DNA from 4 places in the Streptomyces sp. NPDC092045 genome. Region 1 is predicted to be linked to each of the others. Evidence: riboswitches for the same ligand, from Rfam matches in the RefSeq annotation. Region 1 holds a riboswitch; each other region holds the start of a gene.

The links. A riboswitch is a leader RNA that binds a small molecule or an ion and turns the genes downstream of it on or off. The one in region 1 is predicted to bind cyclic di-AMP.
Positions count from the first base shown of each region.
Region 2: another riboswitch for cyclic di-AMP. It lies ahead of ACIQKA_RS33145 (transglycosylase family protein); the one in region 1 lies ahead of ACIQKA_RS19320 (transglycosylase SLT domain-containing protein).
Region 3: another riboswitch for cyclic di-AMP. It lies ahead of ACIQKA_RS18465 (M23 family metallopeptidase); the one in region 1 lies ahead of ACIQKA_RS19320 (transglycosylase SLT domain-containing protein).
Region 4: another riboswitch for cyclic di-AMP. It lies ahead of ACIQKA_RS02770 (C40 family peptidase); the one in region 1 lies ahead of ACIQKA_RS19320 (transglycosylase SLT domain-containing protein).

Region 1 is NZ_JBIVSC010000007.1:18,099-23,824, reverse strand. It holds gene ACIQKA_RS19325 (phosphoribosyltransferase family protein) at 1-564, shown strand, start outside; gene ACIQKA_RS19320 (transglycosylase SLT domain-containing protein) at 548-1,462, opposite strand; cyclic di-AMP (ydaO/yuaA leader) riboswitch at 1,467-1,650, opposite strand; gene ACIQKA_RS19315 (hypothetical protein) at 2,023-2,643, shown strand; gene ACIQKA_RS19310 (DeoR/GlpR family DNA-binding transcription regulator) at 2,743-3,549, opposite strand; gene ACIQKA_RS19305 (SIS domain-containing protein) at 3,699-4,622, shown strand; gene ACIQKA_RS19300 (ketose-bisphosphate aldolase) at 4,767-5,603, shown strand.
Region 2 is NZ_JBIVSC010000029.1:41,342-47,067, reverse strand. It holds partial or broken gene ACIQKA_RS33155 (cytochrome P450) at 1-1,138, shown strand, start outside; gene ACIQKA_RS33150 (transglycosylase family protein) at 1,299-2,357, shown strand; cyclic di-AMP (ydaO/yuaA leader) riboswitch at 2,572-2,786, shown strand; gene ACIQKA_RS33145 (transglycosylase family protein) at 2,790-3,515, shown strand; gene eno (phosphopyruvate hydratase) at 3,840-5,126, shown strand; gene ACIQKA_RS33135 (septum formation initiator family protein) at 5,227-5,697, shown strand.
Region 3 is NZ_JBIVSC010000006.1:112,764-118,489, reverse strand. It holds gene ACIQKA_RS18480 (GNAT family N-acetyltransferase) at 1-2,174, opposite strand, end outside; gene ACIQKA_RS18475 (HPr family phosphocarrier protein) at 2,350-2,631, shown strand; gene ACIQKA_RS18470 (GntR family transcriptional regulator) at 2,780-3,463, opposite strand; gene ACIQKA_RS18465 (M23 family metallopeptidase) at 3,683-4,453, opposite strand; cyclic di-AMP (ydaO/yuaA leader) riboswitch at 4,467-4,629, opposite strand; gene ACIQKA_RS18460 (M16 family metallopeptidase) at 4,891-5,726, opposite strand, start outside.
Region 4 is NZ_JBIVSC010000001.1:589,570-595,295, forward strand. It holds gene ACIQKA_RS02750 (adenosylmethionine--8-amino-7-oxononanoate transaminase) at 1-320, opposite strand, end outside; gene bioB (biotin synthase BioB) at 313-1,626, opposite strand; gene ACIQKA_RS02760 (8-amino-7-oxononanoate synthase) at 1,802-2,980, shown strand; gene ACIQKA_RS02765 (ATP-binding protein) at 3,143-3,580, shown strand; gene ACIQKA_RS02770 (C40 family peptidase) at 3,937-4,413, opposite strand; cyclic di-AMP (ydaO/yuaA leader) riboswitch at 4,417-4,547, opposite strand; gene ACIQKA_RS02775 (hypothetical protein) at 4,948-5,244, opposite strand; gene ACIQKA_RS02780 (ATP-dependent Clp protease proteolytic subunit) at 5,252-5,726, opposite strand, start outside.

The sequences.
Region 1 (5,726 bases):
CGGAACCGGGCGGTCGCGGCGGAGCTGAACGGGGCCGGTCTCGCAACCCTGCTGTTCGACCTGCTCGGCGAGGCCGAGGCGGCCGACCGGGCGCACGTCTTCGACACCCCGCTCCTCGCGGGCCGGCTCGCCGGAGCCACGGAGCGGCTGGCCGAGCGGCCCGACGTCGCGGGCCTCCCGCTCGGCTACTTCGGCGCGAGCACGGGGGCGGCGGCCGCGCTGTGGGCGGCGGGCGACCCCGCGTCCCCCGTCGCAGCCGTCGTCTCGCGCGGCGGACGGCCGGACCTCGCGGCCGACCGCCTGGCCGGGGTGCGGGCCCCGACCCTCCTGGTGGTGGGCGCCGAGGACCCATTGGTCCTGGACCTCAACCGGCGGGCCGGGGCGCTGCTGCGCTGCGAGAACCGGCTGGCCGTGGTGGAGGGCGCCACCCACCTCTTCGAGGAGCCCGGCGCCCTGGAGGAGGTGGCGCAGCTCGCCACCTCCTGGTTCACCGGGCACTTCCGGGGCCGGAGAGCCCCGGCGACCGGTGCCGACCAGCCGGCGCCGACTAGTAGGCCCCGTTGACGTTGTCGATGGAGCCGTAGCGGTCGGCCGCGTAGTTGCAGGCGGCGGTGATGTTGGCGACCGGGTCGTACAGGTCCATCGCCGTGCCGGGCACGTGGTACGCGAGGAACGTCGGCTCGATGACCTGGAGGAGGCCCTTCGAGGGGGTGCCGTTCACGGCGTTGACGTCCCAGTTGTTGATGGCCAGGGGGTTGCCGGAGGACTCGCGCATGATGTTGCGGTGGATGCCCTCGTAGGAACCGGGGATGCCGTGCCGGGCCATGACGTCCAGCGACTCCCGGATCCAGCCGTCGAGGTTGTCGGCGTACTGGGGGACGGCGGCCGGGGCGGCGGCGACCGCGGGAGCGGCGGCGGAGGCGCCCGTGCCGGTGGTGGCGGTGGCGGCGGTCGGCGTGGCGCGGCGCTCGGAGCGGTTCGCCCGTTCGGCCGTACCGGACCTCTCTGCCCTCTCCGCCTTCGCGGTGCTCTTCCGCTCGGCCTTTTCCTGCGTCTTGGCCCGCGCGGGAGCGGCCTCGGCCGAACCCCGATGAATCGTCAGTTCCAGGCCGGGGTGAATGAGTGACGGGTTGTCACCCACGGCGCTCTGGTTGGCGCGGTAAAGGCTCTTCCAGCCTCCCTGAATTCCCTTCTTCTGGGCGATCAGGGAAAGCGAGTCACCACTCACGACGGTGTACGTGCGCGTGGCCGCCGGGGCCTTGGCGGCGACCGGCGCGGCGGGAGCGGCGAAGGCCCCGACGGCGATCTCCGGGGTCCCGGCGGCGGTCGCGGCGGTCGCGGCTCCGGCCGTGGTGGGGGCGATCAGGGGCAGGGACAGCGCGACCCCACCGGTTCCGACCAGGGCCAGACCGCGGGAGACGCGGCTGCGGCGGATGCGGCGGTGCTTACCGTGTGCAGGCATGACGGATTCCTCTCCGGCGCCTACGAGGTGAGCTGTCGGGTTCGGACGGGAGATGTCCGGCCGCGCGCACGCGGCTGCACCCCGAGCCGTCCCGGATTCCGGGCCGGCGTATTCGTGGGTCCCCCGCTCCTGCCGTCGGGTGAAAAGGGAGGTTGTCGAGCGGCGGCAGGATTAGGCGTTCCGCTCGAATGGAGGTGACCGTAGGCCAGTAATGCGGCGAATAACAAGAGGATCAGGGAGGCGGTCCTCTTTATTGGATCACTGAATTCGGGGAATTCAAGATCGGTCGGGCCGCGGAAGCGCCGAACTTCCTTGTGCGGCACGGGGCGGGGCGGGCGAGGGTCGTGTGCCCGGCCGTGCGGAGTGAGTCGCGTCACCCGGTGGGTTATGTCCGAATATGCGGCGTAATTCCATTGATGGAGAAATAAGCCGAAAATCTATGGAGTGAGACCCTGTGCGGGAGTGAGGGCGCTTTGGGTGCATCGCGGTCACTCAAGGGCAAAGGGCGCAAAGCCGACATCCTTCTCGAAGGATGGAGTGACCGACCCAGGAGCCGCCCGATGTCCCCCGCCCCTCAGTTCGCCCCCGACGCCCTCGACCGCGAGGCCGCCGCCCTCTACGAGAGCGCCGTCTGGCAGCGGATCGTCACCGACTGGACCGCTCCCGACCCGCTCGCCCCCGCCCCCGGGCCGCTGTCGCCGGGGGAGGAGCGGAGCTGGCGGGACCTGCTCAGCGTGCCCGTGGAACGGCTCGTGGCCGAGGCGCTCGACGCGCTCCCCGCCCCGGGCCCGGTCGAGCGCCTCCCCGGCCGGATCGGAGCCGTGCTGCCGGACCGCCTCCACGCCTGGCGCCGCATCGGCCGGCCCGAGCTGCGCCCCTCGGTCCACCTCGGCTACGCGCGCCTCGTCCTGACCGAGTGGGGCTGGCAGAACGCCCCGTACAGGCTGCGCGACAGGCGCGGGGCCCGCTGTGTCTGCGGGGCGCTCCTCGCGGCCCACCGCCTCGGCCACGGCGGCGCGGACACCATGAACGAGGCGGCCGCCTGGATCATGACCGAGCTGCGGTCGCGGGGCTGGCGGGACCTCATCGGCCCGTGGAACAGGGCGCCCGGGCGCACGGCCGAGGACGCCCTCGACCTCCTCGACGCCACGATCCGGCGCGCCGCGCTCGCCGGCCGCTGACGGCGCCGCCGGGGCGTGCGGACGTCGCCCGTGCCCGTCGTCCCTCCGGTCGCCGCGGCCGGTTGCCGAGGCGTCCCTCCGCCGGGAGGGGCGGGCGGGTCAGACGGTGAGGACCTTCACCCCGGCCTCGGCGAGCCGGGCGGCGGTCTCCGGCGCGATGCCGGTGTCGGTCACCAGGGTGTCGATCCGGTCCAGGCCGCAGATCCGCGCGAACGCCCGGCGGCCCATCTTCGAGGAGTCGGTCACCACGACCACCCGGCTCGCCCGCTCCGCGAAGAGCCGGCTGATGCTCGCCTCGTCCTCGTGGTGCGCCATCACGCCCAACTCGGCGTCGATCCCGTCGATTCCCAGGACCACCACGTCGAGCACCACCTCACTGAGCACCCCGACCGTCAGCGGGCCGACCAGCTCGTAGGTCTGGGGCCGTGCGACGCCGCCCGTCGTGACGATCTTGATCTGCGGGCGCACCGCGAGCTCGCCCGCGATGTTGAGCGCGTTGGTGACCACGGTCAGCGCCGGGCCCGAGGGCGCCGCCGGTCCGGGGGCCTCGGCGCGTCCGCTCGCGAACCGCAGCGCCAGCGCCCGCGCCACCTCCGTCGTCGTCGTGCCGCCGTTGAGCCCGACGACCTCGCCGGGCGCGACCAGGTCGGCCGCGGTCTCCGCGATCCGCTTCTTCTCCGGCGCGTGCCGCGTCGACTTGTAGCGCAGGGGGAGTTCGTACGACACGCCGTGCGCGACCGCGCCGCCCCGCGTCCGGACGAGGAGCTGCTGCTCGGCGAGTTCGTCGAGGTCCCGGCGGATCGTGGCCGCGGAGACGTCGAGCGTCGCCGCCGCCTCCTCCACCTCGATCCTTCCCGAGGCCGCCAGCAGTTCGAGGAGCGTGTTCCACCGCTCGTGCTTGGACATGGGTCCCTCCCTCCCGGTCGTGCGAGCGTCCGATTCTAGCCGTCGACAGGTGTGGGATCTGGAAACGTCATGCATGTTTCTGCTTGAATGTCTTCGACTTCAAGCATGTTCGTTCAATATCTCGCAGTCTTTCTTGCAAGGAGACCGGCATGAGCACCACCCGCACCGCCGTGGAGATCGCCTCCCAGCCGGCGACCTGGCGCCAGGCGGCCCGCACCCTGCCCCGGCACGTCGCCGCCCTGCCCCGGCGGGGCGAGCGGGTGGCGGTCGTCGGCTGCGGCACCTCCTGGTTCATGGCCCTGGCCTACGCCGAGCTGCGCGAGTCCGGCGGCCACGGCGAGACCGACGCCTTCGCGGCCTCCGAGTTCCCCCACGGGCGCCGCTACGACCGGGTCGTCGCCCTCACCCGCTCCGGCACCACCAGCGAGGTCCTCGCCGTCCTCTCCCGGCTGCGCGGCACCGTGCCCACGGGCGCGGTCACCGCCGACCCCGCCACCCCGGTGACGGACCTCGCCGACGAGGTCGCCGTCCTCGACTTCGCGGACGAGGAGTCGGTCGTCCAGACCCGCTTCGCCACCACGGCGCTCGCCCTCTTCCGCGCGCACCTGGAGGCCGAGGACGCCCTCCCCGAGGGCGTGTCCACCGTCGAGGACGCCGCGCGGGACGCCGAGCAGGCCCTCGCCTCCCCGCTGGGCGAGGACGTCCTCACGGCCGGGCAGTTCACCTTCCTCGGCAGCGGCTGGACCTACGGACTCGCCCTGGAGGCCGGCCTCAAGATGCGCGAGGCGGCGGGCGCGTGGACGGAGGCGTACCCCGCGATGGAGTACCGCCACGGTCCGATCAGCATCACCGGACCCGGCCGGGTCGCCTGGGGCTTCGGCACCCTCCCCGCCGGACTCGCGGACGACGTGCGGAAGGTCGGCGGCATCCTCTCCGAGAGCGGCCTCGACCCCCTCGCGGACCTGGTCCGCGCCCAGCGCCTCGCCGTCGCCGTCGCGGAGGCCCGGGGCCTGAACCCCGACACCCCGCGCAACCTGACCCGCTCCGTGGTCCTCCCCGACGTCCATGCCTGACGGTCCGACACCCCCGCCCGGTGACACGGCGGCCGCGTCCGACGGCCGGGCCGTCGTGTCCGGCGCCCCGCCGGCCGCGCCCGGCCGCCGCCGCGCCGACCGCACCCCAGAAGAAGCCGACCGCATCCCGGGAGAAGACGCGCCATGCCGCTGACGCCGACCGACGAGATCGCCCGCCGCGCCCGCGCGGCCGGCACCGGAGTGGGGGCCTTCAACGTCCTCCAGCTCGAACACGCCCAGGCCATCGTGGCCGGCGCGGAGGACGCCGACCGGCCGGTCGTCCTCCAGATCAGCGAGAACACCGTCCGCTACCACGGCGCCCTGGAACCCGTCGCCCTCGCCTCCCTGGCGGTCGCCCGCGCCGCCAAGGTCCCCGTCGCCGTCCACCTCGACCACGCCGAGAACCCCGACCTCGTCCGCGAGGCCGTCGGACTCGGCCTGGGCTCCGTCATGTTCGACGCCTCGAAGCTCCCCTACGCCGAGAACGTCGCCGCGACCCGCGAGGTCGTGGAGGAGTGCCACCGCCACGGCGTGTGGGTCGAGGCCGAACTCGGCGAGGTCGGCGGCAAGGGCGGCGCCCACACCCCGGGCGTGCGCACGGACCCGGAGGAGGCCCGCGCCTTCGTCGCCGCCACCGGAGTCGACGCCCTCGCCGTCGCCGTCGGCAGCTCCCACCAGATGCTGACCCGCGACGCGGTCCTCGACTTCGACCTGATCGCCCGTCTGCGCGTCGCGGTCGACGTCCCGCTGGTCCTCCACGGCTCCTCCGGGGTCTCGAACGCGGACCTCGCCACCGCCGTCACGGCCGGCATGACCAAGGTGAACGTCTCCACCCACCTGAACAAGGCCTTCACCCGGGCGGTCCGCGACCACCTCGCCGACCACCCCGACGCGGTCGACCCCCGCCACTACCTGACCCCGGCCCGCGCGGCCGTGGCCCGGGAGGTCGCCCTCCTCCTGGCGGTCCTCGCCCCGGCCTGACCGGGGTGCGCGCGGCCGTCGCCCTCGGCGTCCCCGCGACCGGGGGCGCCTTCCCCCCCGGACCACCGCGTGATCGCCGAGGCGGGTCCCACCCCCGCGTGACCGGGCGGCCGGGCCCCGGGG
Region 2 (5,726 bases), on a different contig from region 1:
GACGCGGTACGCGGACGCCCGGCAGGCCCTCGCGGACCAGCGGCTGTCCAAGAACCCGGCGCACCACGACGAGTCCCCGCACGCCAAGGGCAAGACGGGCATTCCGGGCGAGCGCAAGGCCGAGCTGATGACCCACCTGCTCAACATCGACCCGCCCGACCACACCCGGCTGCGGCGGCTCGTGTCGAAGGCCTTCACGCCGCGCCGGGTCGCCGAGTTCGCCCCGCGCATCCAGGAGTTGACCGACCGCCTCATCGACGGCTTCGTGGAGGAGGGGAGCGCGGACCTCATCCACGAGTTCGCCTTCCCGCTCCCCATCTACGCCATCTGCGACCTGCTCGGCGTGCCCGAGGAGGACCAGGACGACTTCCGCGACTGGGCCGGGATGATGATCCGGCACGGCGGAGGCCCGCGCGGCGGCGTCGCCCGGTCGGTGAAGAAGATGCGCGGCTACCTCGCCGAGCTGATCCGCCGCAAGCGCGAGGAGCCGGGGGACGACCTGATCTCGGGGCTCATCAAGGCCTCCGACCACGGCGAGCACCTCACCGAGAACGAGGCCGCCGCCATGGCCTTCATCCTCCTGTTCGCGGGCTTCGAGACCACGGTCAACCTGATCGGGAACGGCCTGTACGCGCTGCTCCGCGATCCCGGACAGAGGGGACTCCTCCAGTCCTCCCTCGCCGCCGGCGAGACCGGCCTCCTGGAGACCGGGATCGAGGAGCTGCTGCGGTACGACGGGCCCGTGGAGATGGCCACCTGGCGGTACGCCACGCGGGCGCTGACCATCGACGGACAGGAGATCCCGGCGGGCGACCCGGTCCTCGTGGTGCTGGCCGCCGCCGACCGGGACCCGGAGCGGTTCGACGGGCCCGACACCCTCGACCTCGCCCGGCGCGACAACCAGCACCTCGGGTACGGCCACGGCATCCACTACTGCCTCGGCGCGCCCCTCGCCCGCCTCGAAGGACAGGCGGCGCTCGCCACCCTGCTGACCCGTCTGCCGGACCTGCGGCTCGCCGCCGATCCGGCCGAACTGCGGTGGCGCGGAGGGCTCATCATGCGCGGTTTGCGCACGCTTCCGGTGGAGTTCTCCCCGTCCGTACCCCTCTCGCACACTGACGGAGCGTCAGAAATGTGATCTTCATGTGATCGGGAGGCCATCGACTTGTGACGGGCGTTCGAATGCCGCTACGTTTCGCCGCAGTCTCAGCCGTCACGCGAAAGGCGTACCTATGCGTTCCGGGAACGGACGACACCGTCGCCCCCGTCAGGCCCCCGCCATCGTCGTCGCCGCGGGCGTGACCGGATCCGCCATGGCGCTGCCCCTGCTCGCCACCGGATCCGCGTCCGCCGCCGACGCCGCCACGTGGGACCGCGTCGCCGAGTGCGAGTCCGGCGGCCAGTGGACCGCCAACTTCGGGAACGGGATGTACGGCGGCCTCCAGTTCACCCAGGGGGACTGGGAGCGCCACGGCGGTCTGGCGTACGCGCCCAGTGCCGACCTGGCCAGCCGCGCCCAGCAGATCGCCGTGGCCGAGAAGGCCCTCGCCAAGGGCAGCGACGCCTGGGGGACCTGCGCGCCGATCGCCGGCCTCACCAACGACGGGAGGCCCACCGGGGTCGACCCGGGTCCGGCCACCGCCCCGGCGCCCTCCGTGGCTCCCGTCCCCGAGTCGAACTGGAACTCGGGCTCGCCGGACGTCTCCGGGACCGCGCCGTCCACCGCGACGCCGAAGCCCCCGGCCGCGCCGTCCGCCCCCGCCACGTCCACGGCGCCGGCCGCGCCGACGGCTCCCGCCGCCCCGGCGGACCCGGCCGCGCCGTCCGCCCCCGCCACGCCGTCCGCGCCGACCGGGTCGACGGATCCGGCGGACCCGACGCTCCCGGCCGGCCCGACGCTCCCGGTGGACCCGACGGCCCCCGTCGCCCCCGACGGGTCCGCGACGCCCGGTACGCCCGTGACGCCCGGCGTTCCGGGGGACGAGGGCACGTCGGCCGCGCCCGGCACGGGCAAGCACCGGGGCGAGGCCGCTCCGGAGGAAACCGGCAAGCCGGACAGCTCCACCGAATCCGGTAGACACGCCTCGGGCAAGGACAAGTCCCTCGAAGAGTCCGAATCGCTCCCCGCTGCTGACGAAGCGAAGAATGCGGACACAACGGACAGTCAGGGCTCTTCGGGTGAATACGTCGTGCGTCCGGGTGACAGCCTTTCGGGTATCGCCCAGGCGAACGAACTGCCCGGAGGCTGGACCGCCCTCTACGACGCCAACAAGCGGACCGTGGGCATCGATCCGGACCTCATCCTCCCTGGTCAGAACCTCGATCTGACGGCGCGTCCGGACTCGGCGGAGGGGTAGTTCGCGGGCTTATGTCCGGTTCTGGACGAGTGAGACATGGGTCTCTTTGTCCCAACTGGCGTGCCGCGCCCGCAAACTCCGCTTCCGTCACCTCCTACCTGCGCAAACAGTCCCCTCCGAAGGGCAAGAAGAGGCGAAATTCGTCATATGAGCCTCTTTGAACTTCGGAGGGTTCTGTGTCTACGGTCATCACCGCTCGCCACCGCGGGCCCCGTCGACCGAAACGCCGAATCCTGCCGTCGGCCGACGGGAAAGTCGTCGCGCAAGCGCCGTAGGCAGGAGCGGGGGACCCAAGGTAAGTGCCGGCCCCGGCCGTCGAGAGACGGCCGACGACCGGCTTGGGGTGAAGCCGCGTGCTAGGACACGCGGCCGGGCAACTCTTCGGCCCGAACCCGACAGCTCACCTCGTAGGCGTCGGTGAGGAGAATTCCCATGCTGTTTTCCGTCAAGGGCAAACACCGCCGTCCCTCCAGGGCCACCCAGCTCGCCGCGCTCGTCGGCGTCACCGGCGTCGCCGTCGCCGCCCCGCTGATGACCGCGGGCACCGCCTCGGCCGCCACCTCCTCCGAGTGGGACCGCGTCGCCCAGTGCGAGTCCGGCGGCAACTGGTCCATCAACACCGGCAACGGCTACTACGGCGGCCTCCAGTTCTCGGCCTCCACCTGGGCCGCGTACGGCGGCACCGCCTACGCCTCGACCGCCGACCGGGCGTCGAAGTCCCAGCAGATCGCCATCGCCGAGAAGGTCCTCGCGGGCCAGGGCAAGGGTGCCTGGCCGAGCTGCGGCGTGGGCCTCTCCGGCGCCTCCTACGACGGCGGCTCCGCCGAGAGCGCGCAGGAGCAGCCGAAGCCGCAGAAGAAGCAGAAGAAGCAGCGCGCGGCCGAGCAGCCGACCACCCGCAGCGAGCAGCGCCAGGCCCCGAAGAAGGAGCGCCAGGCCGCTCCGAAGGCCGGGTCCGGGAAGACCGTCACCACCCCGACCGGCGAGACGGTCAAGAAGGGCGACGGCGAGTACAAGGTCGTGACCGGCGACACCCTCAGCAAGATCGCCGAGGCGCAGGGCGTCGAGGGCGGCTGGGCCGAGCTCTTCGAGCTCAACAAGGACGTCGTCGAGAACGCCGACCTGATCTACCCGGGCCAGCAGCTCCACCTGAAGTGAGCCCGGCGGGTCGCGTGAGTCCGGCGGCTCACGCGCCCCCGACGGCCCTCCCGCGGTGACTCACCCCGGTCCGGCGCGCCCGTCCCCCGTGCGCGCCGGACCGGGGTTCCGTCTTCCACCGGGGCCTCCCGGGACCCACCTGATGGTTACCGTCCAGTAGATACGGGGCCTTTCGCCCCGCTGTGCGTGCCCTTGGGTCCTTTTTCGTCCCAGGGGGCGGGCGCCCGGCCGGTCGGAGCCTCCGGGACGGTTAGGCTCTTGTCGCAAGGCCGAGCGACCCCGCACCGACCTTGCGTCACATCCAGCGTCACATCCCAGAAGGAGATGCTCGTGCCGTCCATCGACGTCGTCGTAGCCCGGGAAATCCTGGACTCCCGAGGCAACCCCACGGTCGAGGTCGAGGTCGGCCTCGACGACGGCAGCACCGGCCGTGCTGCCGTTCCGTCCGGCGCCTCCACCGGCGCGTTCGAGGCCCTCGAACTCCGCGACGGCGACCCCAACCGCTACCAGGGCAAGGGCGTCGAGAAGGCGGTCCTCGCCGTCATCGAGCAGATCGGCCCGGAGCTCGTCGGCTACGACGCCACCGAGCAGCGCCTGATCGACCAGGCCATGTTCGACCTGGACGCCACCCCGGACAAGTCCTCGCTCGGCGCCAACGCCATCCTCGGCGTCTCCCTCGCCGTCGCGCACGCCGCCTCCGAGGCCAGCGACCTCCCGCTCTTCCGCTACCTGGGCGGCCCGAACGCGCACCTGCTGCCCGTTCCGATGATGAACATCGTGAACGGCGGGTCGCACGCCGACTCCAACGTGGACATCCAGGAGTTCATGATCGCCCCGATCGGCGCGGAGTCCTTCTCCGAGGCGCTGCGCTGGGGCACCGAGGTCTACCACACCCTCAAGTCCGTCCTGAAGTCCAAGGGCCTCTCCACCGGGCTCGGCGACGAGGGCGGCTTCGCCCCGAACCTCGGCTCCAACCGCGAGGCGCTCGACCTCATCGTGGAGGCCATCAAGCAGGCCGGGTACGTGCCCGGCAAAGACATCGCGCTCGCGCTCGACGCCGCCGCCTCCGAGTTCTACAAGGACGGCACGTACGAGTTCGAGGGCAAGTCCCGCTCGGCCGCCGAGATGACCGAGTACTACGAGGAGCTCGTCGCCGCGTACCCGCTGGTCTCCCTGGAGGACCCGCTGTTCGAGGACGACTGGGCCGGCTGGAACATCATCACCGAGAAGCTCGGCGACAAGGTCCAGCTCGTCGGCGACGACCTGTTCGTCACCAACCCGGAGCGCCTGGTCCGCGGCATCGAGGAGAAGTCCGCGAACGCCCTGCTGGTCAAGGTCAACCAGATCGGCTCGCTGACCGAGGCCCTCGACGCCGTCGAGCTCGCCCAGCGCAGCGGCTTCAAGTGCATGATGTCCCACCGCTCCGGCGAGACCGAGGACGTCACCATCGCCGACCTGGCCGTCGCCACCAACTGCGGCCAGATCAAGACCGGCGCCCCGGCCCGCTCCGAGCGCGTCGCCAAGTACAACCAGCTGCTGCGCATCGAGGAGATCCTCGACGACGCCGCGGTGTACGCCGGCCGCAGCGCCTTCCCGCGCTTCAAGGGCTGACACCCGCTGCGCCCTTCCACAGGGCGGCTTCCGTACGTCCCCGTACCCGGTCCCGTACCGTGTGCGGGGACGTCCGCGTGAACAGGGGAGGCGACACGACATGGCCGTGAAGGACCGGGACCGGTTCTCGACCGCGACCCGGCTCAGGCTGCTCGGCGAGCAGACCGCCGCCCGTGTCTACCGCTCCCAGACCCGCCGCCAGGCCCGCCGCTCCCGGCTCACCGGCCGCGCGGCCTTCCTGGCGCTCGTCGTCTGCTCCCTGGTGGTGGCCCTCGCCTATCCCATGCGGAGCTACGTCTCCCAGCAGGGCGAGATCGCCGAGCAGGAGCGCCGGGCCGCCGAGGCCGCCCGGCGGGTGCAGGAGCTGAGGGACGAGAAGGCCCGCCTCCAGGACCCGGCCTACGTCCGCCGCCTCGCCCGCGAGCACCTGCACTACGTGCTTCCCGGCGAGACCGGCTTCACCGTGAACGACCCCGGCGCGGAGCAGCGGCCCCGCGCCGACCAGGGAGCGGCGGACCGCCCCTGGTACGACAACCTCTGGGACGGCGTGGACAACGCCGACCGCCGCTGACCCCCGTACGACCGACGACCTAGGCAACC
Region 3 (5,726 bases), on a different contig from region 1:
GCGGCGGACGCCGGTTCGGCGGCGGACGCCGGGGCGGGCGTGGGTGCCGGGGCGGGTGCCGGGGCGGGCGTGGGTGCCGGGGCGGGCGTGGTGGATACGGGCGTGGCGGGCGTAGGCGCCGGCGTGGCGGGTGCGGAAGCACTCGCGCCGGGACCGGTCCCCGCGCCCGTCCCCGTGCTCCCGCCCGTACCCGTATCCGCCCCGGCGGTCCCCCGCCCCGCCGCCGGCGGCCTCGTGCTCGTCGCCACCGCCAGGGCCTCCGCGAGGCCGCCCATCTCGACGTGGACGACGACGACCGGCTTCGTCGGGGCGGGCGCGGAGGCGACGGCCTCGCGGAGGGCCGCCGCGAGGACCTCGCCGTCGCCGGACTCGGTGGCGCCGTCCTCGCCGACCCACGGGATCGCGGTCACGACGACCGCGTCGGAGGTCTCGTCCGCGAGGGCCGCCGCCAGCGCGTCCCGGAAGTCCGCCGGCACCGCCCCGGTCGTCAGGTCGAGGGGCCGCAGCGGGCGCAGCCCCTCGGTGAGGCAGGCGTCGTACGTGAGGAGGCCGAGCGACTCGGAGTTGCCGAGGATCGCGACCCGGGGCCCGGTGGGCAGCGGCTGGGCCGCGAGCAGCAGCCCGGCGTCCACGAGCTCGGTGACGGTGTCGACGCGGATCACCCCGGCCTGCCGGAGCAGCGCGGAGACCGTGGCGTGCGGGATGCGGGTGACGGGCACCCGGTGGCCGGGCGGGGCGCTGCCGCTGTGCCGGGCGCCCTTGACGACGACGACCGGCTTGACGGCGGCGGTGCGGCGGGCGAGCCGGGTGAACTTCCGGGGGTTGCCGATCGACTCCAGGTAGAGGAGGACGACGTCGGTGCCGGGGTCGTCGTACCAGTGCTGGAGGAAGTCGTTGCCGGAGACGTCGGCGCGGTTGCCGGCCGAGATGAAGGAGGAGAGCCCGGCGCCCCGCCGGTGCAGTCCGGCGAGGAGGGCGATCCCGATCGCGCCGGACTGGGTGAAGAGCCCGATCCGACCGGCGGCCGGCATCTGCGGCGCGAGCGAGGCGTTGAGCCGGACGTCGTCGGCGGTGTTGATGATGCCGAAGGCGTTGGGCCCGATGATCCGCATGCCGTACGAGCGGGCCTGCCGCACGAGCCGGCGCTGCCGCTCGCGGCCCTCCGGCCCGCTCTCGGCGTACCCGGCGGAGAGGACGACGAGGCCCCGCACCCCGTGCTCGCCGCAGTCCGCGACGGCCTCCGGCACCCGTTCGGCCGGGACGGCGACGACCGCCAGGTCCACGGGCTCGCCGATGGCGCCGACGGAGCGGTACGCGGGGACCCCGTCGAGGCGGGCCGGGCCTGCGTCGCCGGTGTCGCCGGTCTCGGGGAACGCGGCGTTCACCGCGTACACGCGTCCGGTGAAGCCCGCTCCGAGGAGGTTGCGCAGGACGGTGCGGCCGACGCCGCCGGGCGTGCGGCCGGCGCCGACCACGGCGACGGAGCCGGGCGTGAGCAGCCGCTGGACGGAGCGGGCCTCGGCGCGCTGCTCACGGGCGCGCTGGACTGCGAGGGACCGGTCGGTGGGTTCGAGGTCGAGGTGGAGCCGTACGGAGCCGTCCTCGAAGCTGCGCTTCTGGGTGTAGCCCGCGTCGGTGAAGACCTTGATCATCTTGGTGTTGGCGGGGAGCACCTCGGCGGCGAAGCGCCGGATGCCCCGCTCGCGGGCCACCGCCGCGATGTGTTCGAGCAGGGCGGAGGCGACGCCCCGGCCCTGGTGCGCGTCCTGGACGAGGAAGGCGACCTCGGCCTCGTCGGCCGGGGCGGAGGCGGGCAGGCCGCGGTCGTCGATGCGGTCGTAGCGGACGGTGGCGATGAACTCGCCGCCGACGGTCGCCGCGAGTCCCACCCGGTCCACGAAGTCGTGGTGGGTGAAGCGGCGCACGTCCTTGGCGGAGAGGCGCGGGTAGGGGGCGAAGAAGCGGTAGTACTTCGACTCGTCCGAGACCTGCTCGTAGAAGCTGACGAGCCGGTCGGCGTCGTCGGTGGTGATGGGCCCGATGCGCGCGGTGCCGCCGTCGCGGAGCACCACGTCCGCCTCCCAGTGGTCGGGGTAGGCGTGCTCCGGTGGTGCGGCCCGTACCGGCTCCGCCTGCGGTTCCGCCGCTTCCGACTGCTCCGACGCGCTCTGCATGGGGTCAGCCTACGACCGGGACGCGCCGGGAGCACCGGTCGCGCGGCGGGGGTGCGCGTTGCAAGGTGGGGGGAGCCGAGAGGCGGTCCGGTACGGGCCGGAGGTCGGCGTGAGCACCTCGCATCCCGTGAGAGACTGGTCTAGACAACCCGCTTGAGACTTGAAGGGCAACACCATGGCTGAGCGCCGCGTCAACGTCGGCTGGGCCGAGGGCCTGCACGCCCGCCCCGCGTCCATCTTCGTCCGTGCCGCCACGGCTTCCGGCGTTCCGGTGACGATCGCCAAGTCCGACGGCACTCCCGTGAACGCCGCCTCCATGCTCGCGGTGCTCGGCCTGGGCGCGCAGGGCGGCGAGGAGATCGTGCTCGCGTCGGACGCCGAGGGCGCCGAGGCCGCTCTGGACCGCCTCGCGAAGCTGGTCGCCGAGGGCCTGGACGAGCTCCCCGAGACCGTCTGACCCTTCCCATGACACCGAAAGGCCGTGGCCGCCGGAATTCCGGCGGCCACGGCCTTTCACTTTTCCACTCCCGATCCCCCGCCGCCCCTATTTCCGGGCAGCACGAAAAGCCCTGTGGAATTTCTATTCTTTGTATACGGTGCGCGTGTTAATTCCGGACGCTCGTCGTGTTGACGACGTGTTGCGAAACCCTCACGCGCCCCCGCTCCGGCCTCTTGAGCCGGTGCAGCGGCAGCGAGCGCTCCGCGTGCAGCGCCGTGAGGGCCCTCGCCCGCTCGGCGTCGCCGCGCGCCACCGCGTCCACGATCGCGCCGTGCTCGGCCCAGGCCTCCACCGGCCGCTCGGGCTGCTCGACGGCGTACATCCAGGCGATCTTGTGCCGCAGCTGGGTGAGCAGCGCGGTCAGCGGCGGACTGCCGGAGGCCTGCGCGAGCGTCTCGTGGAACCAGCCGCCCAGCGAGCGCAGGTCCTCGCCCTGACCGCGCCTGGCCCGCTCCTGGCCCAGCCTGACCAGGCCGCGCAGCACCTTGAGGTGGGCTTCGGTGCGCCGCTGCGCGGCCCGCGCGGCCCCCAGCGGTTCGAGCAGCGACCGCATGTCGAGCAGGTCGGCCGCCTCCTGCTCGGTGGGCTCGGCGACGTGCGCGCCCGCGTGGCGGCGGGTGAGGACGAAGCCCTCGGACTCCAGGGTGCGCAGCGCCTCGCGGACCGGGACGCGGGAGACCCCGTACCGGCGGGCGAGCTGCTCCTCGGTCAGCCGGCCGCCCCGCTCGAAGACGCCGGAGACGATGTCGTCCCGGATCGCCGTGCACACCGAATGCGCGGGAATGCGCATGTCCGACCTCCGCCTTGGTCCGCGCGAGACAATTCGAGCGGCGCCTGTTCTGCGCCTGGTCCGCGACTCTATTGCAGCCCGCCGGAATTTCCGATGCCCCATCGGAATCCATGACGGCCTTTTGGCCGACGGCAGGACGGCGAAAAGCCCCGGCTCAGTACGAGCCGGGGCTTTTGCCACGCGGGGGGCCCGGGGGCCGGGGGCGCGCGGGACGCCGGGTCAGACGGCGACGCCGCGGGCGCGGAGGTAGGAGATCGGGTTGATGTCGGAGCCGTAGTCGGCGCCCGTGCGCGCCTCGAAGTGGAGGTGCGGCCCGGTCGAGTTGCCGGTCGAGCCCGAGATGCCGATCTGCTGGCCCGGCTCGACGGTCTGGCCGACGTACACCCCGATGGAGGAGAGGTGACCGTACTGGGTGTACGTGCCGTCGTGCATCCGGATGACGATGTTGTTGCCGTACGCGCCGCCCCAGCCGGCCTCGACGACGGTGCCGGAGCCGACGGAGACGACCCGGCTGCCGTAGGCCGCGTGGAAGTCGACGCCGGAGTGGCTGCCGGAGGACCAGAGCGAGCCGCCGGTCCGGTAGCCGGTGGAGACGTACGAGCCGGCGATGGGGAGCTGGAAGGAGTTCAGGCGGTGGCGCTCGGCCTCGCGGGCGGCGCGGGCCCGCTCCTCGCGGATCTCCTTGGCGCGGGCCTCGGCCTTGCGCTTCGCCTCGGCCTGGGCCTTCTGCTCGGCGACGGCCTCGAAGGCCTCGCGGTCCTGGGCGTCGGCCTGGGCGTTGAGCCGGTCGACGAGGGAGTCCTCGGCGATCACCTTGGTGAGGCCGGTGTCCTCGGGGGAGCGGTTGTCCGTGTCGGCGGCGAGCGCCGGGGATGCCAGGGTTCCGATGACTCCGGTGGTGGCGAGGGTCGCCACTCCGGCGATGCCCGCGCCGCGGCGCGCCATCCGGCTCGGACCACGATGCTTCCCGGTGGCACGGGTGAACGCCATGAAGACGTTGTTCCTTTCCTTCCTTCTCGCCTACCGGGTTAGCTGACGGGTTCGGAGCAGGAAGGTCTCCTACGGGCCCCTCCGCGCGAGGCGAAGGCGTCCGATTCACCCCAGGGACTGCGTGGGTCCCCGGCTCCCCAGGCTCGCGCCTGACGGGGACTCGGCGATGACTGTCCGGTGCCGCGGGCGCGGCGGGTGCAACTGGCGAACAGTCGCACCGACGCTATGCGGAGCCCCAGTCGATCACCAACCGAACATGCCCTTTTGTAAGACATGCCACAGACCAGATGATCACTTTGGCGCCAATACGGACAATTCACGGGGGTGTCCCCCGTGCGGTTCCCGCGCCGACGGCCGGAAGGTACCTGACGGTTCGTCACGTCGGGGTCCTTCCGGCCGCCCGGCCGGCGGTGGACCGCCGGCCGGGCAGGGGTGGGTCAGCCGGTGACGACGGTCACCTCGCCGATGCCGAGCGCCCGCACCGGCTCCGCGATCTGCGCCGCGTCGCCCACCAGGACCGTGACGAGCCGGTCCACCGGGAAGGCGCTGACCACGGCCGCGGTCGCCTCGACGGTGCCGGTCTCGGCCAGGCGCGCGTACAGCTGGGCCTGGAAGTCGTCCGGGAGGTGCTGCTCCACCTGGTCGGCGAGCGTCCCGGCGACGGAGGCGGCCGTCTCGTACTTGAGCGGCGCCACCCCCACCAGGTTCTGCACGGCGGTCTCCCGCTCGGCGTCCGTGAGCCCCTCGGCGGCCAGGGTGCGCAGCACCTTCCACAGGTCGTCCAGGGCGGGGCCGGTGGTGGGCGTGTCGACGGAGCCGCTGATGGCGAGCATCGCGGCGCCGTTCCCCTCGGCGTCCGAGCGGAGCACCTGCCCGAAGGCCCGCACGCCGTACGTGTAGCCCTTCTCCTCGCGCAGGACCCGGTCCAGACGCGAGGTCAGGGTCCCGCCGAGGCAGTACGTACCGAGGACCTGGGCCGGCCAGACGCGGGCGTGCCGGTCGGGGCCGATCCGGCCGATGAGGAGCTGGGTCTGGACGGCGCCGGGGCGGTCCACGATCACGACCCGGCCGGTGTCGTCGGCGGTGATCGGCGGCATCGGCAGCGGCTCGCCGGGCTCGCCGGTCCAGGCGCCCAGCGTCTCCGCGAGGACCTTCTCCAGGTCGATCCCGGTCAGGTCGCCGACGACCACGACGGTGGCCGTGGCGGGCCGCACGTGCGCCTCGTAGAAGGCGCGGACCGCGGCGGCGTCGATCGCCCCGACGGTCTCCTCGG
Region 4 (5,726 bases), on a different contig from region 1:
GGTTCGGGGGTGATCTCCACGAGCCGGCTCGCGAGGCGGACGGCCGGCTCGTGGGTGAGCCCGCCGAACATGACGTGGCTCATCCGGTCGAGCTGGCCGCGCACCGCCTCGTTGAGGACGGGGTGGTTGTAGCCGTGCACCGCCGACCACCACGACGACATGCCGTCGATCAACTCGTCCCGCCCCTCGGCGGGTTCGGCGAGCCGGAGGCGCACCCCGGACGCGGACGCGACGACCAGCGGGTCCGTGCGGCCCGGCATGGGGCCGTACGGGTGCCAGACGTGCGCCCGGTCCAGGGCGAGGAGCTCGTCGTTACGCATTCGGCGCGAGGTCCGTACCGGCTCCCCGGCGGCGCACCGCCACCAGATCGGTCCGGGCGCCGCCCGGCCCGGCCTCGGCGGCCGGCGCCTCGGCGGGCTCGGGGACCGGGGCGTGCCCGCCGCACGGACCGCAGCCGCCGCCGGAGTGCGGGCCGCAGCCCGCGCCGCTCTCCGCCGCGCCGCTCTCCGCCGCGCCGCTCTCCGCCGCGCCGCTCTCCGCCGGAGCGTGCGAACCGCAGCCGCCGCCGCTCCCCGCCGGAGCGCCCGAACCGCAGCCGCCGCCGGCCGCCGCGAGCGCGTCCGCGCGGTGGGCGGGCAGCGTGGGCGTGCCCGCGCCCTCCACCTCGAAGCCCGCGTCCGCGATCATGTCCAGGTCGGCCTGGCCGGCCTGGCCCTCGCTGGTCAGGTAGTCGCCCAGGAAGATCGAGTTCGCGATGTGCAGCGCGAGCGGCTGCATCGAGCGCAGGTGCACCTCGCGGCCGCCGGCGATCCGCACCTCGACGTCGGGGCAGACGAACCGCACCATCGCCAGGATCCGCAGGCAGCGCTGCGGCGTCAGGTTCCACTCCTTGGCGAGCGGGGTGCCCTCGAACGGGATGAGGAAGTTGACCGGCACCGAGTCCGAGCCCAGCTCCCGCAGCGCGTACACGACGTCGACCAGGTCCTCGTCGGCCTCGCCCATGCCCGCGATCAGACCCGAGCAGGCCGAGAGCCCCGCGGCGTGCGCCTTGCGCACGGTGTCCACCCGGTCGGCGTACGTGTGGGTCTTGGTGATCCCGCCGTACGTCGCCTCGGAGGTGTTCAGGTTGTGGTTGTACGCGTCGGCGCCGGCCTCCCGCAGCCGCTCCGCCTGGCCGTCCGAGAGCAGACCGAGGCAGGCGCACACCTCGACGCCCTCGTTCTCCTCCTTGATGGCCTCGATGGTCCTGCCGACCCGCTCGACATCCCGGTCCGTCGGACCGCGCCCGCTCGCCACCAGGCAGACCCGCTTGGCGCCGCCCGCGACGCCCGCCGCGGCCGCCTTCGAGGCCTCGTCCGGCTTCAGCCAGGTGTACTTGAGGATCTCCGCCTTGGAGCCGAGCCGCTGCGAACAGTACGAGCAGTCCTCGGGGCACAGGCCGGACTTCAGGTTGACCAGGTAGTTGAGCTTCACCCGCCGCCCGAACCACCGACGGCGCACCTTGCCGGCCGCGGCCACCACATCGAGCAGTTCGTCGTCGGAGGTCGCCAGGACGGCGAGCGCTTCTTCACGGGTCGGCGGCTCGCGCCGCAGCCCCTTCTCCACCAGCGTGTTCAGCAGGTCCATAACCGCTGATCCTGGCCTACCGCCCGCCCCCGGGCCAAGGAGGATCCGAACAAACGCCCCCGTTCGGGGTGTGTGGATGACCACACCACGATCCCGGTCTCCTCCGGTTAGGGTCTGTGCGCTGCCTACAAAAGGCACCGGCCGGACGGCCGGAGGCGCCGACGGAGGATCCCGCATGCCACAGGCCGACGACGCGCGGGCCGCGGGCCCGCGCCGCACCGCGTTCGACTGGACCGGGGCCGAGGCGCGCCGCCGGGCCGACGCCGGCCTCGTGCGCACGCTGCGGCCCCGGGCGGCCGAGTCGGACCTCCTCGACCTGGCGGGCAACGACTACCTCGGCCTCACCCGCAGGCCCGAGGTCACGGAGGCGGCGGCCGGGGCGGCCCGGCGCTGGGGCGCCGGCTCCACCGGCTCCCGGCTCGTCACCGGCACCACCCTGCTCCACACCGACCTGGAGCGCGAACTCGCCGCCTTCTGCGGCTTCGAGGCGGCCCTCGTCTTCTCCTCCGGCTACACCGCCAACCTCGCGGTGCTCACCGCGCTCGGCGGCCGGGACTCCCTGATCGTCTCGGACGCCGCCAACCACGCCTCCCTGGTGGACGGCTGCCGCCTGGCGCGCGCCGAGACCGCCGTCGTCCCGCACGCCGACCCCGAGGCCGTGCGCAAGACCCTGGAGGCGCACCCCGGGCGCCGGGCCCTCGTCGTCAGCGACTCCGTCTTCTCCGTCGACGGCGACCGGGCCCCGCTCGCGGAGTTCGCCGCCGCCTGCCGCGCGCACGGCGCCGGTCTCGTCGTGGACGACGCCCACGGCTTCGGCGTCCTCGGCGACGGGGGCCGGGGCGCGCCGCACGGCGCCGGACTCGCGGGCGACGAGGACGTGGTCGCCACCCTGACCCTCTCCAAGTCCCTAGGCAGTCAGGGCGGCGCGGTCCTCGGCCCGGCCCGGGTGATCGAGCACCTGGTGAACGCCGCCCGCACCTTCATCTTCGACACCGGCCTCGCCCCGGCCGCCGTCGGCGGCGCCCTCGCGAGCCTGCGGCTGATCGCCGCCGAACCGGGGCTCGCCGCGCGGGTCCGCACCGTCGCCACCACCCTGTACGAGCGGCTCACCGCGGCCGGTCTGACGGCGGCCCGGCCGTACGCGGCCGTGGTCTCGGTCCGCGCCCCCTCCCCGGAGGCGGCGCTGCGCTGGGCGGCGGACTGCCGGGAACGGGGCCTGGCGGTCGGCTGCTTCCGGCCCCCGTCCGTCCCCGACGGCGTCTCGCGCCTGCGCCTGACGGCCCGCGCCGACCTGACGGACGCGCAGATCGGCCGCGCGGTGGAGACGGTCCTGCGGACCGCCCCCGCCGCCTGAGGGCCGCGCCGGGGCCGTTCACGGTTCGTACGGTTCACCGCTTCGGGCGACAGGGGCGGCTCTTTCCTGGTGGAACCCGGTACGGCGCGGCACCATCGGTGGGACTCTGACGCGCAGTGCTATCCGGGGCAGCGGCCCCGGCGGGAAAGGGACAGAGTCGCCATGGCAGACCATCAGGAAGCAACCGTCACCCTGCCGAGCGAGCCCGCCTCGGTCCCCACCGCCCGGCGGTACGTCGCGGAGGTCCTCACCGGCTGGGGCCTCGACGAACTCTCCGACCAGGCGGACGCGGTCCGTCTGATCGTCTCGGAGCTGGCCACCAACGCCGTCCTGCACACCTTCGGCCAGTCGCCCACCTTCACGGTCGACGTCCGCCTCGAGCGCGGGGAGCAGCTCCACGTCGGCGTCACGGACAGCCATCCGCGCCTGCCCCGCCGCCTCCCCGCGGCGGTCCAGCAGGACAACGGACGCGGCATGGTCATCATCCGATCCCTGGCGGCGGGGTCCGGCGGCCGCCTCTCGGTGACCCCGACCCCGGACGGCGGCAAGACGGTCGGCATCACCCTGCCGTGGAAGGCGGCCGCGCCGGTGGTCTGCTAGGGCGTGTGTCGAAAGTCCCGCCTGCCCGGCGGCGCCCGGCAGGCACTCCCCCGTAGCCCTGCGGGCACGGGGGCACCCCCGGCCGCGTTGTCGGGATCACCCCGATGCAACAAGTATCGGGGCGACCCTCCGCCTTGCGATCGCACGCACCGGACACCGCCGGGCCTGCCCTCCGGGCAGACGGCGCTACTTTCGACACACGCCCTAGAAGGCGTCCGGCGCGCCCCCGGGCCCGTCCGGCGCGTCCCCGGGCCCCTCCGGCGTGGCGCGGCCGGGGCGGCGGGGGCGGTCCGGGTGCGGCGGCGCCGCCGCACCCCCGGCCTCCCCTCCGGCGCCCGCTCAGCGCCCGGGCGGGGTCACCGGACGCGTCCGTAGGAGACCTTCGAGGTCCAGATCTTGTCGAGCTTCACCCAGGAGCCCGTCTTGGGCGAGTGCCAGATCTTGCCGCTCCCGGCGTAGATGCCCACGTGGTAGACCTTCCCGCCGGAGTGGAAGAAGACCAGGTCCCCCTGCTGCCGGCTGCCGGCGGAGACCCGGCTCGTCTTGTTGTACTGCTGCTGCGCGGTGCGGGGCAGCGACTTGCCCGCCTGCTTGTACGCGTAGAGCGTCAGGCCCGAGCAGTCGAACCGGGAGGGTCCCGTGGCCCCGTAGCGGTAGGGCGCCCCCTTCTTGGCGGCGGCGACGCTCAGCGCCTTGTTCGCGTGTGCGGTCGCCGCCTGTGCCTCCGGTGCCGCGCCCGGCGCGAACAGCGTGCCGCCGACGGCGGCGAGGGTGAGAGCCGAGACGGCTCCGGCCCGGGACAGCAGGGACGGGACGTACATCTGCGCAGTCATGCGCAACCCTTCGTCAGCCGCCTGTGAAGGATGACCTGTCGGGTTCGGGCAGGCGAAGATGCCCGGCCGCGGCTGCGGCTTCACCCCAAGGGCCGGCCCCGCTGCGGAAACAGCGCGTACGGCCCGTACTGCTCGGGTCCTCCACTCCTGCCGATCCAATCCTGTCGACCAGGCGTCCGGGACGGCGGCAGGACTCGGCGTCCGCCCGGACCGCCCCGCCTCGGATGGCGGGGGCTTGTCGTCGGCAGGGATCTTGCCCCACAGCCTGGTCGAAATCCGAGTGGAAACGGCGTTATGTGAGAGTCCTCACGACTGATCCATTCGGGTGGACAGGATGCTTTCGTGATCGTCGGAGGTTTGGCCGACGAGCCCCGCACCAGCGAGGGAACGTCCGATTCCGCCAGATGTGTACACCCCGTGCGCAACTCGCCCGAGCCACATGTCGACTCGTCGACTCCACCGAACGGACGAGCCGTTCCGGCGGGGGCGTCGGCCGTCCGGCCCTCGACACGACATGCCGGAATGTCAACTCCGTCATGCCCGGGGGAGCGTGACCCGGCCGGCCCGCCGCTCCCCGTCCAACACCCGCAGGGCGCGCGCCAGGGTGTCCGCGTGGACCTCGCTCTCACCCCGCGCGTGCATGAGGGCCAGCGCCTCGCGCAGCTCCTCCGCGCGTCCCACCAGGGCCTGAGCCGCCCTCAGGGCCCCATAGGTATGCGTACTTCTGGATGGATTGATCTTCCCCAGGAGGTCGACGACCGCGAGGTACGCGTCGATCAGCTCGCCCTCGGCCCGCGTCAGGGCCGGCAGCGGCGGCGGCTCGGGAACCACGGTCCGCTCACCGCGCCGCGCGGCCGGCCGCGGCGCGCCGGCTCGTGATCACGTGGTCCACGAGCCCGTACTCGACCGCGGCCGGGGCGTCCAGGACCGCGAGGCGGTCGAGGTCGGCCTCGACCCGCTCGCTGCTCCGTCCGGTGTGCCCGGCGAGCAGCCCGGCCATCAGGGCGCGCTGGCGGAGCAGTTCGCGGGCATGGACGTCGAGGTCGCTCGGCCGTCCGTGCAGGGGCTCCTCCGCGGCGGGCTGCCGGAGCGTGACGCGGGCGCCGGGGAGCATCGTCCGCTTGCCCGGGGTGCCGGCGGCGAGCAGGACGGCGGCGCTGGAGGCGGCCCGGCCCAGACAGGTGGTCGCCACGTCGCAGGCGAGGGTCCGGATCGTGTCGTGGATGGCGGTCATGGCGGTGACGGAGCCGCCGGGGGAGTTGATGTAGAGCGCGATGTCCTGCTCGGGCGCGGCGTACTCCAGGTACAGGAGC